Regions from separate parts of the Thermosipho africanus Ob7 genome, predicted to be linked through region 2. Evidence: riboswitches for the same ligand, from Rfam matches in the RefSeq annotation. Region 2 holds a riboswitch; each other region holds the start of a gene.
What was found. A riboswitch is a leader RNA that binds a small molecule or an ion and turns the genes downstream of it on or off. The one in region 2 is predicted to bind cobalamin.

Region 1 (4,998 bases), on a different contig from region 2:
GTTCGATTCCCGCCGCCTCCACCAGATTAATTATTAAAGACTTGTTCGATTATAAACCTATCAATCTTTGTTCTTCCAATCCTTTTTGCCTTCTGTATTGTATTATCTACCTTTTTAAAGTTTACATTTAATTCCTCCTGAATTTCAGCATATGAATAACCATCTAACCACATTTCAAAAATATCTATTTCCACGTCTTTTAAATGTTTGACAATTGTTTCCTTAATTATATCTATGAATATTTTTTTGGGTATATTTGTTGATTTGTCTTGGAGTGAGTAATCGGCTTGTTCTCCACTTTCTTCTTCATCAAAAACATCTATACTTGATGAATCTGAAAGGATTTTATTTTTCTTTCTATTTAAATAAGTAATAAATGTTTGAACTTCCCCCTCTATACTTTTCCAGGCAAATGAGTTAAAAGAACTTTTTTCATTATCAAAATAAAAAACTGCCTTAATTAATCCAATAAGGCCATTTTGGACGATGTCTTCAAATTCAGCCCATGGTGCATAATATTTTGATGAAATTCTAATGACCATTGGATAATACTTTTCAATTATGAGTTCTAATGCTTCTTTTAATCCACTTTGGGCTAGCTCAACTAGTTTTTCTATTCTTTTTCCCCTAAGGTTGTACTTTATCATTATTTATCACCTAAATGTATTTTGAAATCTCACCAATTTCTTGAGCAATTATATCAGGTTTTATATTTTTTATATCACTCTCTTTTGCTTCACCAGTTAATACTAAAATGGTCAGCACTCCAGCTCTTTTGCCAAGAAGAATATCCGTATAGAGTCTATCTCCAATTACACATGTTTCTTCTTTTTTTACATTATTTTTTTGCATGATCATTTCAAGAATTAATGGATCGGGTTTTCCAAATATTATGTCTGGCTCTTTTCCAGTAGCCTTTGTGATTATACTTGCAATTGCTCCTGTATCAGGGATAGGTCCATCTTTTGATGGACAATTTAGGTCAGGGTTTGTTAGAACAAACAATTTTCCTTTTGAAACATAATTACAAGCCTTAGCTAGTTTTTCATAGTTTAAAGTAGTATCAAATGTAACAACAACAATATCAGGTTCTTCACTATCTACAACCTTATGTCCAATATTTTCAAATACTTGTTTAATTGCCTTGTTTCCTACAAGATATATTTTTTTGGGTCCAAATTTTTCAATCAAATATTCAGCAGTTTCAATGCCAGCAGTAAAAATTTGATCAGCATTTATTGAAAGACCAGCGTTTTTAAACTCTAATAAATAATCATCAATTGATTTGTTTGAATTGTTTGTCAAGAAAACAAATTTTTTGTTTGCTTTTAAAACAGTGTTTGCAAACTCAATTGAACCAGGGAAAAGCTTTCCACTTAAGGAAAAAGTACCATCGATGTCAAGAACGAATAACTTAACATTCTCTAATTTTTTAAGAGAATCTTTTATAAGAATTTTCATTTTTTCACCTCAAAAGATATTATACTATTATTTTTGTTTTTTAAGAAGGATGAACATTAATGGTGCACCAATAAACGATGTAACAACACCTATTGGAACTTCAATGGGAGAAGCTATTGTTCTAGATATGGTGTCAGAAAAGGAGAGAAAAATTCCACCAAGTAAGATACTGCCAATAAGGCTGTATTTATGTTTTGAACCAGTAAGAATTCTTGCAGCATGAGGAATTATTAAACCAACAAAGCCGATTATTCCAGTTTTTGATACAATTACCGATATTACAAAAGACCCTGCTAAATAAAAGAACCACTTTATTTTTTCAACATCAACACCAAGAATTTTTGCTTCCTCTTCTCCTAAAGCAATTGCATCGAGTTCTCTGTTTTTTATTAATGCAATAAAAAACAGTACAATTACCGATATTGCTGGAATTGTTAAATCATTTATTGTTGTACCAGAAAGACTTCCAAAAAGCCAAACATATGCGCTTGTTAAAGTTTTACGTGAGAGATTTATTAATAAGATTGTAGCAGATGAAAATATAGTACTAATTAATACACCTGAAAGAATAAGGTGAGTTATAGGAATTATTCTCTTTCTTTTTGCAAGAATAATTGTTAATAGTGAAGCAAGTAATGAAAATGCAAAAGAAAATACATTGACACTGACGGTTCTGTTCAATGAAACAGCAACATAAAGTGCTAAAACTGCACCAAAACCGGCCCCTGAAGATGTACCAATTAGATAAGGATCAACAAGTGGATTTTTCATAATTGTTTGGTAGATGTTTCCAACAAGTGCAAGGCCTGAACCAGCTATTAGGCTCATTAATATTCTTGGAAATCTAACATTCCATATGAGGAATTTTATTTTCTCATTTTCAGGATTAAATATTTGAGAGATTGGAATTTTCACAGTTCCTATAGAAAGATTTATAAGAATTACTAAGAAGAACAAGACTGGAAGGATGATCCTTCCAGTCTTATAAATGTTTATTTTAGTCATTATTTTCCTCCATAAAAGAAGTTATAAAAAATTTCAAGATATTTTACTATATCTGGAGATATTGAGCTTATGTCGTTGCCATCAATAACAAATATTTTGTTGTTTTTAACGGCCTTAAGGTTTTTAAATATTTCATGCGATTTTATTTGCTTTATAGTTTCATCTGCGCTAATGTATGATGCGACAATTATTATATCAGGATCATTGTATGTTAAAAATTCCCAATTTACAGAGAACCATCCATTATTACCAGAATAAGGAGCACAAATATTTACTCCACCTGCGTATGTAATCAATTCATTTACATAAGAGCCAGTTCCTGCAGTCCAAAGGTCTTTTGTTTCATTATTTGGAACTGTTATTGTGAAAAAGACTTTTGGTCTTTTTTCAAGAGGCACTTTTGAGCTCTTTACACCATAGTCTGAAATTGTTTGTTTTATTTTATTTGCAATTTCAGATGCTATTTGTTCTTTACCAAATACATTTCCAAGAAGCATTACATCTCTTGCAACGTCATTTAGTGTTGTAGGATTTAAAACAAGTGCTTTAATACCGAATTTTTCTAGCTTTTGAACTTCTGGAAGTTGAAAACCACCGAAAGTGATTACAATGTCAGGATTTAATGAAATAATTTTTTCTATGTTTAGTGGTACCATATTTCCAATTTTTTCAGCATTAAAAGAATCCCAATCTGTAACACCAACTATATTCTCTCCAAGACCAAGTTTTACAAGAAATTTTGTAGAGCTTGGAGCAGCAGAAACTATCCTTTCAGGTATTTTATCAAAGCTTACCAATCTTCCGGCATCATCAACAATAGAGAGTGCAAATATAAATGTAGTTAATAAGACACTTAAAAAAATAGCCAATCTTTTCATCCTTTATCCCTCCTATATAATATTTTAAAGAAAAATGCCCACCCTTAGGGACCGCAAAGGTGGATTGCTTTCCTTTCAAATAAGGTATCCCGACTTCCGGATCATCCTACTCTCCACGCCTTCCCAGGAAATATCCCAGTGGCATTTTGTGGATTTCGTCCCCGGTTACGGTGGCGTCCCCGTGCCGGACTTTCACCGGCTTCCCTTATTTGAAAGGGAAAATATTAAGTTGCTGCAAATAGATTATAACACTAATATTGTTCTTTTGCAATTTGTCTTGCAATCTTGTCTATTTCAAAAATTTCTTTAAAATCATTTATATTTCCATTTATTTTTTCGCATGTGTTTATGACTATATCAGCTATTTTTGAAAATTTTATTTGACCATTTAGGAATTTTTCTACAGCAATTTCGTCAGCTGCATTGAAGGCTATTCTTTTTGCAAGTTCCTTAATTATACTTCTTCCATAGAAAAAAGCAGGATATTTTGAGGGATTTACATCTTCAAATATAAAATTTTTACTTTCAAAATTTGGCCAATTTTTATTTTCGTATAATCTATTTGGATAACTTAGTGAGTAAGAAATTGGAATTTTCATATCTGGAAATCCAAAATGAATTTTTACAGTCCCATCTTTTAAAAATACAGCTCCATGAACTGTTCCAGTTGGATGTATTTTTACCTCAATATTTTCCAATTCAAAGAGTTCGAAAGCTTCAATTACTTCAAATGCTTTATTTACCATTGTTGAAGAATCTACAGTTATTTTTTTACCCATACTCCAAACTGGATGGTTTAATATATCTTCGACTGATAAATCATCTATATTTTCTTTATCTCTTATTGCACCACCAGATGCAGTTATTAATATCTTTACCACACTTTCATCAAATATCTGAAAAATTGCAGAATGTTCACTATCAACTGGTATTAGCTCAACGTTATTTTCTTTACAAGCTTTTTTTACAAATGGACTTGCACAGACCAAAGCTTCCTTTGTAGCAAGTGCAAGCCTTTTTGTGTAAGGTATAGAATCAATTGTTGCAAGAACACCATCAAAACCAGGTATTGCAGCAACTACAATATCAGGTTTGATTTTTTCCACCATATCTTTTATAGAACTTACATTATATTTTACAGGAGAGTAAAAGTATTCGACTTTAAAATCTTTTATAATTTTTTCAGCAAGAGTAGTATTCTTCCCGAAAGCTATACCTTTTACTCTAAAGTTATCAAGTTTTTTAATTACTTCAAGAGTTTGCATTCCAATTGATCCAGTTGCTCCTAATATTACAACGGTTTTTTCTTCCATCTAAAGTAAATCACCTCTCCTTTTTCTACATGTATTTTTATTTTTTCAGCCGTTGTTTCGTTACTTACACCTATTGGATTTTCTATACCCATGTTACCATTGAAGGGATATTTAAAACCTTCTATCATAAAAGTTGAATTACACAAAGGAATAAAAGACCATATTTCACCTATTTTAACTTCTTTTTCAAGTGTATTATTTTCTTTTAAAATTGCAGATTCTAACTTTTCGGAATTTAAGTAAATATTTGCATCAAATTTTTTTAAAAGTCCATAGAGTGCAAATATCATATCTATCCTTTCACCTTGGAAATTTATTATTTCTATTTCTTTAAAACCGTT
Region 2 (4,998 bases):
CAACATTTGAGGCTGTTCCTTGTATCATTAACACCATCTATACCACCTCAAGTATGAGTAAAATAAGTCCATTTACGAAAAGACAAGTTCCACCAAGAACATCTCCTGTTACACCACCAATTTTGCTAGTAGCGATTTTTGATATTAAATAAGTAGTTATCAATGTTACAGTCAATGAAATGATATATTGTTTAAAGAATATAATAAGGAAAAATGTAAAGATTGTTGAAATTAATAAATTCTTTTTTTCAAAAGGAAAAAATAATGCACCAAGACCTTCTTTTTTTGCAGGCTTTGAAAATGCCATTAAAAGGACCATAGAATATCTTCCAAATGTTGATGATACAAAGAAGTGAAATGGGTTTGCATTTAGATAAAGGTTCCAGAAAATTACTACAAACAGCGTTCCAAAGAAAACAGCAAAAGGACCCACATCTCCTTTGCTCATGATTTCTAATCTTTTTTCTTTGGTTGATTGGTTTAAAAAACCATCAAGTGTGTCTAAAAATCCATCGAAATGGAAAAGATCGAAAAAGTAAAATGCTAAGACAAGAAAAAAGACTTTAAGTGCCAGGTTATTTGATAAGGCTCCAAAATAATATATGCTACCAACTATGTAACCTACGAGTGGAAAAAAGCTTGGAAGTTTTTTAACCCTTCTATCAAAGTCATTTACTTTAATATTTAATGGAAGTCTTGAGATAAAGGAAAGTGAAAGAAGAAAATTTTTTATCATAAATTTTCCCTCCAGAGGTTGTAGGAATCTAAAAAGTCGTTTAGATCGAAGACTTCAAAACATATATATTTAAGATTTGGCATTAATTTCATGTATTCTTTTGAAAGCAAAAGTGTTTCTTTGTCTAGTTTTAGATGATCTTGATCTCCTTTTACCCCCATTAAATGAAATTCTACGGTATTTTCGAAAAATTCTTTTGTTACTTTCATACCTAAGATGTGATGACCTATATCAAATACCGTTCTATTGTGTATTAAAATGTCTTTTTTTAGATTTTCCACGGAAATTTTGTCTGATTTTTTCAATAAAGGTTCTATACAATCTATTGGGTGGGCAACATAGTTTAATATTGGTAAATTACTTTCTTCAAAAAAATTAAATGCATCTTCGACGTTGTTTATACAGTCTGTTGGAAGGTGTACGGTGTATTCTAGTCCGTATTTTTTTGAGATTTTATAAAGTTCTGGAAGTTCATTTTTTAGCATATGTCTTGTTTCCATGTCAAATGAAAAAACAAGAAGTTCTACAAAATCGACTATTTCAGCAACTAATTTAACATTTTCAAGATAACCTCCTGGAATAAGCCAAGAAGTGGCTCCTATTTTCATTTTATTTTCACCCCTATCCCCGATACCATTAAATAAACATTATCTGAAAGTGAAGCAACTTTTTTGTTGAGCAGTCCCAAGTTGTCTACATATTTTCTTGAAAGTTTATTTTCTGGTATTATTCCCCATCCTACTTCGTTTGTGACAATAATTAAGTTGTAATTAACTCTTTTTAGTGAATCAATAAGTTTTTTTGTATAATATTCTATATCTTTTTCATAATAATATAGATTTCCAAGATAGGTTGTGAGACAGTCAAGTATTGCAACTTCATATTTTTGATTTAGACTTTCAATGATTTTATAGACCTCTATTGGTTCTTCAAAAGTGTCAAAACCTATTCTTTCTTGTTTATGTTTTTCTATTCTTTTTTTCATCTCTTCATCAAAAGCAACACCAGTTGCAATAAATGCCTTTTTTTTAAAGTTTTCTGATAACTTTAAAGCAAAACTACTTTTTCCTGATTTTACACCACCAGTTATAAGGGTTATCATGATATCACCTTTTCATTTTTAAAGTTAAAGTATTTTATAGCGGCTTCTATTAAATAAACGGATAATGCCGCACCTGTTCCTTCACCAAGCCTCATATCAAGATCTAAGATAGGCCTTACACCTAGGCTATCCAAAATGACTTTATGCCCTTTTACTTTTGATAAATGTCCGAAAAAGGCGTAATCTAAAACTCTTTCATTTATCTTATACGCTAGGTAAAATCCGGCGGTTGTTGGAAATCCGTCTATAACCACGGGGACTTTATTTTTAAAAGCTTCTAAGATGAAACCTGCCATTTGACCTATGCAGTATCCACCAACCTTAGAGAGAACATCAATTGGATCATTTGGATTTGGCCTATTTATTTTCAAAGCTTTCTTTACAATATTTCTTTTCTTTATTACAGAAGAAGGAGGAATAGGTGTTCCAATATCGGTTATTTTATTCACATCAAAGCCAAATGAGGCAAATATTGCGGTTGCCGTTGTTGTATTTCCAATACCTTTGTCACCTATTACAAGTAAATCTGCTCCTTGGCTTATAGCTTTTTTTGCAACTTTCATTCCATATTCAATACATGTAATTGCTTCTTCTCTTGTCATTGCAGGCCCCATTGAAAAATCTTTTGTGCCATATCCTACTTTCATTTTTATCAATGAAGGATTATCTTCAAAATCATAATCTACGCCACTATCTACTACAAAAAATTTAAGCCCCATATGTCTTGCAAAGACGTTTATACCTGCACCACCTTTAAAATAATTTAAAACCATTTGATAGGTCACGTTTTTAGGATACGCAGAAACTCCGTTTTGTACTACTCCATGATCTGCTGCAAATACATAAACTCTTTTGTCCTTGAACATTGGCAATGGAATTTGCTTTTTTATTTTAAAAAGTTTACTGGCAAGTTCTTCAAGATATCCTGCCTCGTTCATTTTAATTCCCCCTTGAGTATGTTTGAAAGTATTTTTGAAAAATTATCGAAATTATCTATATAATATAGATTGGTCTGTACTTTTAAATCTGAACTGCCAAACCCTTTTGGACCTGTAAAAAATTGAGACATGTAGAGTGAAATCTTTTCCTCGCATTTTGTTTCTGAAGAAACCATTACAACTGATTTTACGTTTGATTTATCGAGAAGATAGTCAATATGCCAGTGCAACTTTTTATTTTTGGACAGGTGCCTAGATACTCTTTTTTCAATATTGTTCATAGCAGAGCCTACATATACGTAAGTACCTTTTTTTAGATTCCATTTTTTTATTTTGGTATCTATTGGCAATTCAATTAATAGTAAGTAGCATCCTTTCATATTTTCACCTTAATAAAAACAAAAATTTCCCCGAAATGCCCTAGCATTCGGGAAGTGACTTTCATCATAGGCAGGTCTCCCGGCTCCCGGATCAACCTACTCTCCACGCCTTCCCAGGAAATACTCCCAGTGGCATCCTGTGGATTTCGTCCCCGGTTACGGTTGCTGGGCAGCCCCGGCCTTTCACCGGTGTTCCCTTAACCTATGATGGTTTTCTATATTATATACTATAAAAGGCCGGTTAGCCCGGCCTTTTGGTCGGGGTGACTGGACTTGAACCAGCGACCTCTTGCGCCCCATGCAAGCGCGCTAGCCAACTGCGCTACACCCCGATACACTAAAATTATATTCTATCTTTCTTTTTATGTCAAACTATATCAGTCTTTTTTAAGTTTGTAAAAAGTTGAATTTTGATAAAAATCCTGCTTTTTTGTGTTAAAATAAAACGTGGGAGGCGTTTTTTTGATGTTTAGATTTTATTTAAAATACTTTTTGATAGCTTTTATCATATTTGCATTTTTTCCCATATCCTTTTATTATTTATCATATCCTAAAGGAGTAAAAATAGTAAAGGCGGAGAATGGAATTTCTCTTCCGATTTCTTCAACTCTAAATTCAAGAAGGACATTCCATTTGAAATTTCAAATTCCAAATGGATATAGTTATGTATATTTCCCATATGTTGATTGTTCATATATTAAAGTCTATTCTTCAGGGAAATTAATTGGAAAATATGGATTTAACGATAGAAATGCGCATTCTTGGTTTGTGCCGATGTTGTTTGAGATTCCAAATAATATAAATAGCTTGGAAGTTGAAATTAGCGGAGTTTATTCAATAGGGCTTGATAGTTTTTATTTGATAAAAGAGGGTGAAAGAAAAAAATATGTCTTTTTAAGATTTTTAACGGATAATTTAATAAATATATCGATAGGTCTTGTGTTAACTCTTGGTATACTGCTTTTAATGCTTTCGAAAAACGCAAATTTTTTGCGAAAAAATGCATATGTTTATTTTGGGCTCTCGAGTATTTTTGCAACGGTCTGGCTTTTTGATTTGTTGTCATTTGAAAGTTTTTGGTTTCCATTAAGGAAAATATTTGTATCAACTGCATATTTTTCGCTTTTATTAATAATAGTTGGATTTGAGGTTTATAATTTTTCAAAGGTAAGTAAAATTGCAAAAATTGTGTCAATTTTGAATTTTGCTGCGGGAGTTTCTGTGTTGCTAACATTTTCCGATTATCAGCTAAAGTTAGTTTCAACATATGTATCTCCTCTTTTAATACTTGATTCTTTGTATTTAGTATATATAACTTTTAGAGCGTATATACCTCTTGATATGATTTTTTCATCATTTTTTGCAATAACTGTATCTCACGATGCTCTAGTTATGATTTTAAATGTGCCGGCTAGATTTTTTTCTCCATACGGTGTAATAGCTATATATTTAAGTTTTGTGTTTAACATTCTTTTTGAATATAAAGAAAAATCTACGGAGGTAAATATATTATACGCACAGAGTATTATAGACAAATTAACTGGTGCATACAACCGGGGAGTTTTAAATAGTAACTTTTTGAAAAAAGGAGATGTATTGGTTTTTGTTGATCTAAATAAATTTAAGCAAATCAATGACACGCTGGGGCATGATGTTGGAGATAAGGTATTACAAAAACTTTCAAGTATAATTAAGTCATATATTAGCTCTTCAGATCTTCTTGTTAGAATGGGTGGAGATGAGTTTTTAGTTGTTTTGAAAAACAAAGATGAGAGTATAGCAAAAGATTTAATGAAAAAAATTCTTGAAGAGTTTAAAAAATCCTTTGAGTTTTCACCAACA
Region 3 (4,998 bases), on a different contig from region 2:
TCTTTTTCATATAATTTAATGCTTCGCTTAATGAATTTTGCACTGCACTAAATAATCCCTCTATTTGTTTTAACGAATTAATAGATTCATTTACAGAATTTGAAATCTCAGAAATTATCTTTGAAATATTAGCGGATGTTTCTTGTGATTCTTCAGCCAACTTTTGAATTTCAGATGCTACAACAGAAAATCCTTTTCCATATTCTCCTGCTCTTGCAGCTTCAATAGATGCATTTAATGCCAATAAATTTGTTTGTTTTGCAATCCTCTGTATAGCTTTTACAAGCTCTTCTACTTTTGAAAATTTTTCAAAAGTTTCTGATGTTTTACCTATTGTATCTTTAAATTTTAATGAAACATTATCAACATCTGTTCCAAGACTTTTTAAATCATCATTAATTTTCTGATTAACTTCTGTAGCATATTCTACGTTTTCAACTATACTTTTACTTTCTTTTGAAAAACTCTCAAGAAGCTTAAAAATATTATCATTTAATTCTTCAAATCTACTGGTAATCTTTTCTATATCATCTTTTATATCATTTATCCTTGAAACTAATACTTCATCCAACTGTGCCATAAAAGATAACATCAAATTCTGTACATAAAAAGCCGATGATAAAGTATTTAAAGTTTTTTCATCTATTTTCATATCTATCATCTCCCGTAAAATTGTTCAATTATATCGCTACCACATTTCAATGTCTTAAACCATTTCAAAAATTCTTTGACAACATTTCCCTTTAAAACGGCACCATGCTGTGGAGCAATCATATAAATTTCATATTCTGATACTCTATCAACCCAAATCTTACAAGCAGCATTTGAAGTCATATATCTTTTATGAAAACCTTCCATTGCACTTACTAGATTTTTAAAGTCGCCTTCATATATTTGCACCCTTTGACTAAATGGTAGTAAAGAAACACCTATATCACCGCTAAATAATATTTTAGAGATTGGATCATAGACATTAAAGTGACCTGGGGCATGCAAAAAATGTGCCGGAACAAAATCAAGTGTATATCCAGAAAATCTAACACCCTTTTCTCCTCTATCCTTTAGTCCAACTATTCTGTTTTTATCAAAAACGCCAAAATGTGGTAAAAATCTTATCCAAAGTTCTGAAATATAAATTTTTGCTCTGCTTGCTATTGTAAGCCACATCGTTATTCCAGAAGAAACATCAGGGTCTTGGTGCGAATAAAATATTCCTTCTATATTTTCAGGAGCAATAATTTCAGATACATTTGCGAGCACCCTTGGAAAAACATGAGCTCCACCTGGATCTAATAAAAAACCTTTATTTTCATGGATAATTAAATATTGATTAGTTGGAACCATATTTGGATCCTCTGTCTCTTCCCAACCAAGAAGGTAATATTTATGCTTGCCATCATCATATAAACAAATATTATTCATACTTTTTACCCCCTTTACTATTTATTATACCAGAAAAATAAACATTTTTCAGTTTTTTAGAACTATAAAAAATATTAACAATACAAACTTTCATATTTATAAAGATTTAAGGTTATTAACTTTATTTTTACTTGAAATCTATTACACAATGTTATAGAATAAGATGCTAAATGAATTGTTAATATATAGATAAGGAGGTTGATCATGGAAAAATCACAGGAAAGGTTAATACTTTTAACAGGATTGTTTACTGCCGTCATTATCATCTCAAACATAATAGCAGGAAAACTAGTTAATATTGGCCCATTTGTTATCACTTTATCAGTTTTAATTTATCCACTTAGCTTTGGAATATCTAATATAATATTTGAAGTTTATGGAGCTAATATGGCAAAAAAGGTTATCAAAGTTGGATTTTTAGCCTCACTTATTTTAGTAATATATTCATATTTAGTAATATTTTATCCACCATCAAATATTTTTGACAAAAATAATGCTTATATAACAGTTTTCAATTCAACTCCAAGAATAATATTAGCAAGCTTTTTAGCTTATCTTTCAGCACAATATACTAATATTTGGGCTTTTAACTTACCTAAAAAACTATTCAACTATGAAAATATTACTTTTAGAAATGCTTTTTCAATGATAATCACTCAATTTGTAGATTCTATAGTTTTCGTTGTAGTATCCTTTTTTGGCTCATATGATCTTAACGTATTGTTTAATATGATATTATCACAGTATATAGTAAAGCTGGCTCTATCAATTTTTAACAGTCCAATAATCAATATGAGCGTTAAAAAAATTAAAAATGAATTTGCTTTCGAAGAATAATACACGATTAATTGGCTTTTTATAAAATAATTAAAGATTACAAAAATTATAATTTTTGTTATAATTCTCTAGAAAAGTGAATATTATTTTGGAATAAAGGTGCCTATTTGGCTTAAAAGGGAAGCTGGTGAAAATCCAGCGCGGCCCCGCCACTGTAACCGAGGACGAAATCCACAGTATGCCACTGGGAAGTATTCCTGGGAAGGCGTGGAGAGTAGGATGATTCGGAAGCCAGGAGACCTGCCTTTATTTCAAAACGTTTCTCAATCTCGAGGGAAGATTGAGAAAAATTTTTTATTCAATACTTTGGAGGTGAGATAGTGAAAATTCATGAGTTTGTTGGTAAAAAACTTTTAAAAGAAGCAGGGATTGAAACACCAAATGGCTATGTAATTAAAAACTCAGACAGTCTACAAGTAAAATTTCTTCCAGCAGTTTTAAAAAGTCAAGTCCTTGTTGAAAGCAGAATGAAAGCAGGTGGAAATTTGCAAACACAAAAGACGAATTTTTCACCAATACATAAAATCTATTAGAAAAAGATATCCATGGTGAAAAACCTTATGCAATTCTTGTTGAAGAAAAAATAAATATTAAACAGATATAAAAATTCTTTTCTCAGAAAGTGGTGGTATAGAAATTGAAAACAATAAAAATAATATTTTAAATCTAAACATAAATGATTATAAAAAGCTGCCTGATAAATTTCACGATATTGTTATTAGCTATATAAATTATTTATTGAAAAAGAATTGACTCTTCTTGAAATTAATCTTCTTGCAGAAGATGAAAATGGCAAGTTAATCGCGCTTGATTGTGTAATGCATCTTGATGACAATGCATTATTTAGACAAAAATGGGCTCAAGAATTTGTAAATGATTAATATCCATTTCATTTTGTAAAATTAGATGGTGATATTGGCAGTATCGGTTGTGGAGCTGGAATAGTTATGGCAACAATGGATGCAGTAAATCTATATTGTGGAAAACCTGCCAACTTTTTGGATCTTGGTGGTGGAGCAAATTCAAATATAACTTTAGAAGCAATGAGATCACTAAAATCACTAAATGTATAAAAATCATAATGAATATATTTGGTTGTATTACAAAATGCGACGAAATAGCAAAAGCAATCGTAAAATTCAAAAACGAAAATAAAAATGTTCCTATACTTGTAAGAATTACCGGACCCAATGAAAACGAAGCCAAACGAATATTAGATGAAAATAACATAGCTTATTTTGATGATATGTACGAGATGATTAAATTGCAATAAGGGGAAGTATCATGATTAATGGAAATGAAAAAGTCTGTGCTCAAGGTATTACTGGAAAATATGGTAAATTTCACACAAAAAAATGATTGAATATGGAACAAATATAGTTTGTGGAGTTTCAAAAAACAATAAAGTAACAAATATTGAAAATATTCCTGTTTTTGATAACATGTTCGAAGCTGTAAAAAAATATAAATGTGATACTAGCGTGGTTTTTGTTCCGACCCTTTATGCTAAAAGTGCTATATTTGAAGCCATTGATTCAGGAATTAAAAAAATCATCACAATAACTGAGCACATTCCAATTCACGATATGATCGAAATATATAAAAAAGTAAAAGAGAAAAATATAACATTTGTAGGTCCAAATTGTCCAGGAATTATTCTTCCAGGAGTAAGTAAAATTGGAATAATGCCATCATCAGATTTCAAACCTGGAGATATAGCAATTATTTCAAAAAGTGGTACTCTAATGTACGAAGTATCCAATTACCTTTCAAAAAAATCCACTGGTATTAAAATTGCAATTGGATTAGGCGGTGATCCAATAATTGGAATTTCAATAGATGAAGCTTTAGAATTTGTTACGCATTTAAATCCAAGAAAAATTGTTATCATCAGTGAAATAGGCGGTAATGATGAAATAATAGGTATAGAAAAATTTCTAAAAAAAGGTTATAATGCTAATATACAGGTCTTTTTTTGCCGGAAGAACTGCTCCAAAAGGCAAAAGAATGGGACATGCAGGTGCTATTATCGAAGGCTATGAAGGTTCAATAGAGTATAAAGAAAACAAATTAAATAATATGGGGATTTTCGTTGCTAAATATATAGAAGAATTATTGGAGGGGTAAAATGAGCAATCCATTTTTTCTATTATTCATCTCAATTTTAAGTGGATTATTGCTTGGAAAAATTCAATTTAAAAACTTTAAACTAGGTGCTTCAGGTACACTTTTTGCTGGTCTTTTTTTTGGCTGGCTATTTCCATTGTTTATAAACTCTCAAAAAGAATTAATTAATATTCAAAATACTTTAAACACGTTTTTTAATTTCTCACTCATTTTGTTTGTATCTTCAATAGGCTTAATTGCTTCAAGAGATATTAAAAAAATTCTCAAAACTCACGGCTTTAAATTTATAATTTTGGGTTTTTTAATAACTTTTTCAGGATTTATTTCAACATTACTTTTTACCTACTTTACCAATTTAAACAACCTCAATTTGTTAGGAGTTTTTTCTGGTAGTATGACAAGCTCACCTGGTCTAGCTAGTGCACTTGAAAGCATAAAAGAAGGCTCTGCCGATATTATTTATGGCTATACAGTTGGTTATATACCCGGTGTTTTAGCAGTAATATTTTCAATCTATTTTATTCCTATAATTTTTAAAATTAATATAAATAAAGAAAAAGAATCATATAAATTTGAAAGTATCGATAATTCAAAAGATTACAATTTTAATTT

Region 1: linked by a shared signal. The riboswitch ahead of OB7_RS01615 (ABC transporter substrate-binding protein) and the one ahead of OB7_RS08340 (GIY-YIG nuclease family protein) in region 2 are both predicted to bind cobalamin.
Region 3: linked by a shared signal. The riboswitch ahead of OB7_RS09895 (hypothetical protein) and the one ahead of OB7_RS08340 (GIY-YIG nuclease family protein) in region 2 are both predicted to bind cobalamin.

What each region holds. Positions count from the first base shown of each region.
Region 1 covers NZ_NKRG01000001.1:310,296-315,293, forward strand. The annotation lists RNA gene ssrA (transfer-messenger RNA) at 1-24, shown strand, start outside; gene OB7_RS01600 (sigma-70 family RNA polymerase sigma factor) at 27-647, opposite strand; gene OB7_RS01605 (HAD-IIA family hydrolase) at 658-1,461, opposite strand; gene OB7_RS01610 (FecCD family ABC transporter permease) at 1,489-2,466, opposite strand; gene OB7_RS01615 (ABC transporter substrate-binding protein) at 2,466-3,344, opposite strand; cobalamin riboswitch at 3,407-3,571, opposite strand; gene OB7_RS01620 (1-deoxy-D-xylulose-5-phosphate reductoisomerase) at 3,596-4,657, opposite strand; gene OB7_RS01625 (thiamine diphosphokinase) at 4,636-4,998, opposite strand, start outside.
Region 2 covers NZ_NKRG01000008.1:32,537-37,534, forward strand. The annotation lists gene OB7_RS08315 (cobyric acid synthase) at 1-37, opposite strand, end outside; gene OB7_RS08320 (adenosylcobinamide-GDP ribazoletransferase) at 38-736, opposite strand; gene cbiR (cobamide remodeling phosphodiesterase CbiR) at 733-1,344, opposite strand; gene cobU (bifunctional adenosylcobinamide kinase/adenosylcobinamide-phosphate guanylyltransferase) at 1,341-1,838, opposite strand; gene cobT (nicotinate-nucleotide--dimethylbenzimidazole phosphoribosyltransferase) at 1,835-2,776, opposite strand; gene OB7_RS08340 (GIY-YIG nuclease family protein) at 2,773-3,156, opposite strand; cobalamin riboswitch at 3,209-3,377, opposite strand; tRNA gene OB7_RS08345 (tRNA-Pro) at 3,412-3,488, opposite strand; gene OB7_RS08350 (GGDEF domain-containing protein) at 3,622-4,998, shown strand, end outside.
Region 3 covers NZ_NKRG01000001.1:400,289-405,286, reverse strand. The annotation lists partial or broken gene OB7_RS10200 (methyl-accepting chemotaxis protein) at 1-292, opposite strand, end outside; gene OB7_RS02050 (oxygen-binding di-iron domain-containing protein) at 658-1,422, opposite strand; gene OB7_RS02045 (queuosine precursor transporter) at 1,627-2,259, shown strand; cobalamin riboswitch at 2,340-2,521, shown strand; gene OB7_RS09895 (hypothetical protein) at 2,580-2,792, shown strand; gene OB7_RS10145 (hypothetical protein) at 3,009-3,140, shown strand; gene OB7_RS10140 (hypothetical protein) at 3,207-3,332, shown strand; gene OB7_RS09890 (hypothetical protein) at 3,341-3,532, shown strand; gene OB7_RS02035 (succinate--CoA ligase subunit alpha) at 3,615-4,301, shown strand; gene OB7_RS02030 (aspartate-alanine antiporter-like transporter) at 4,388-4,998, shown strand, end outside.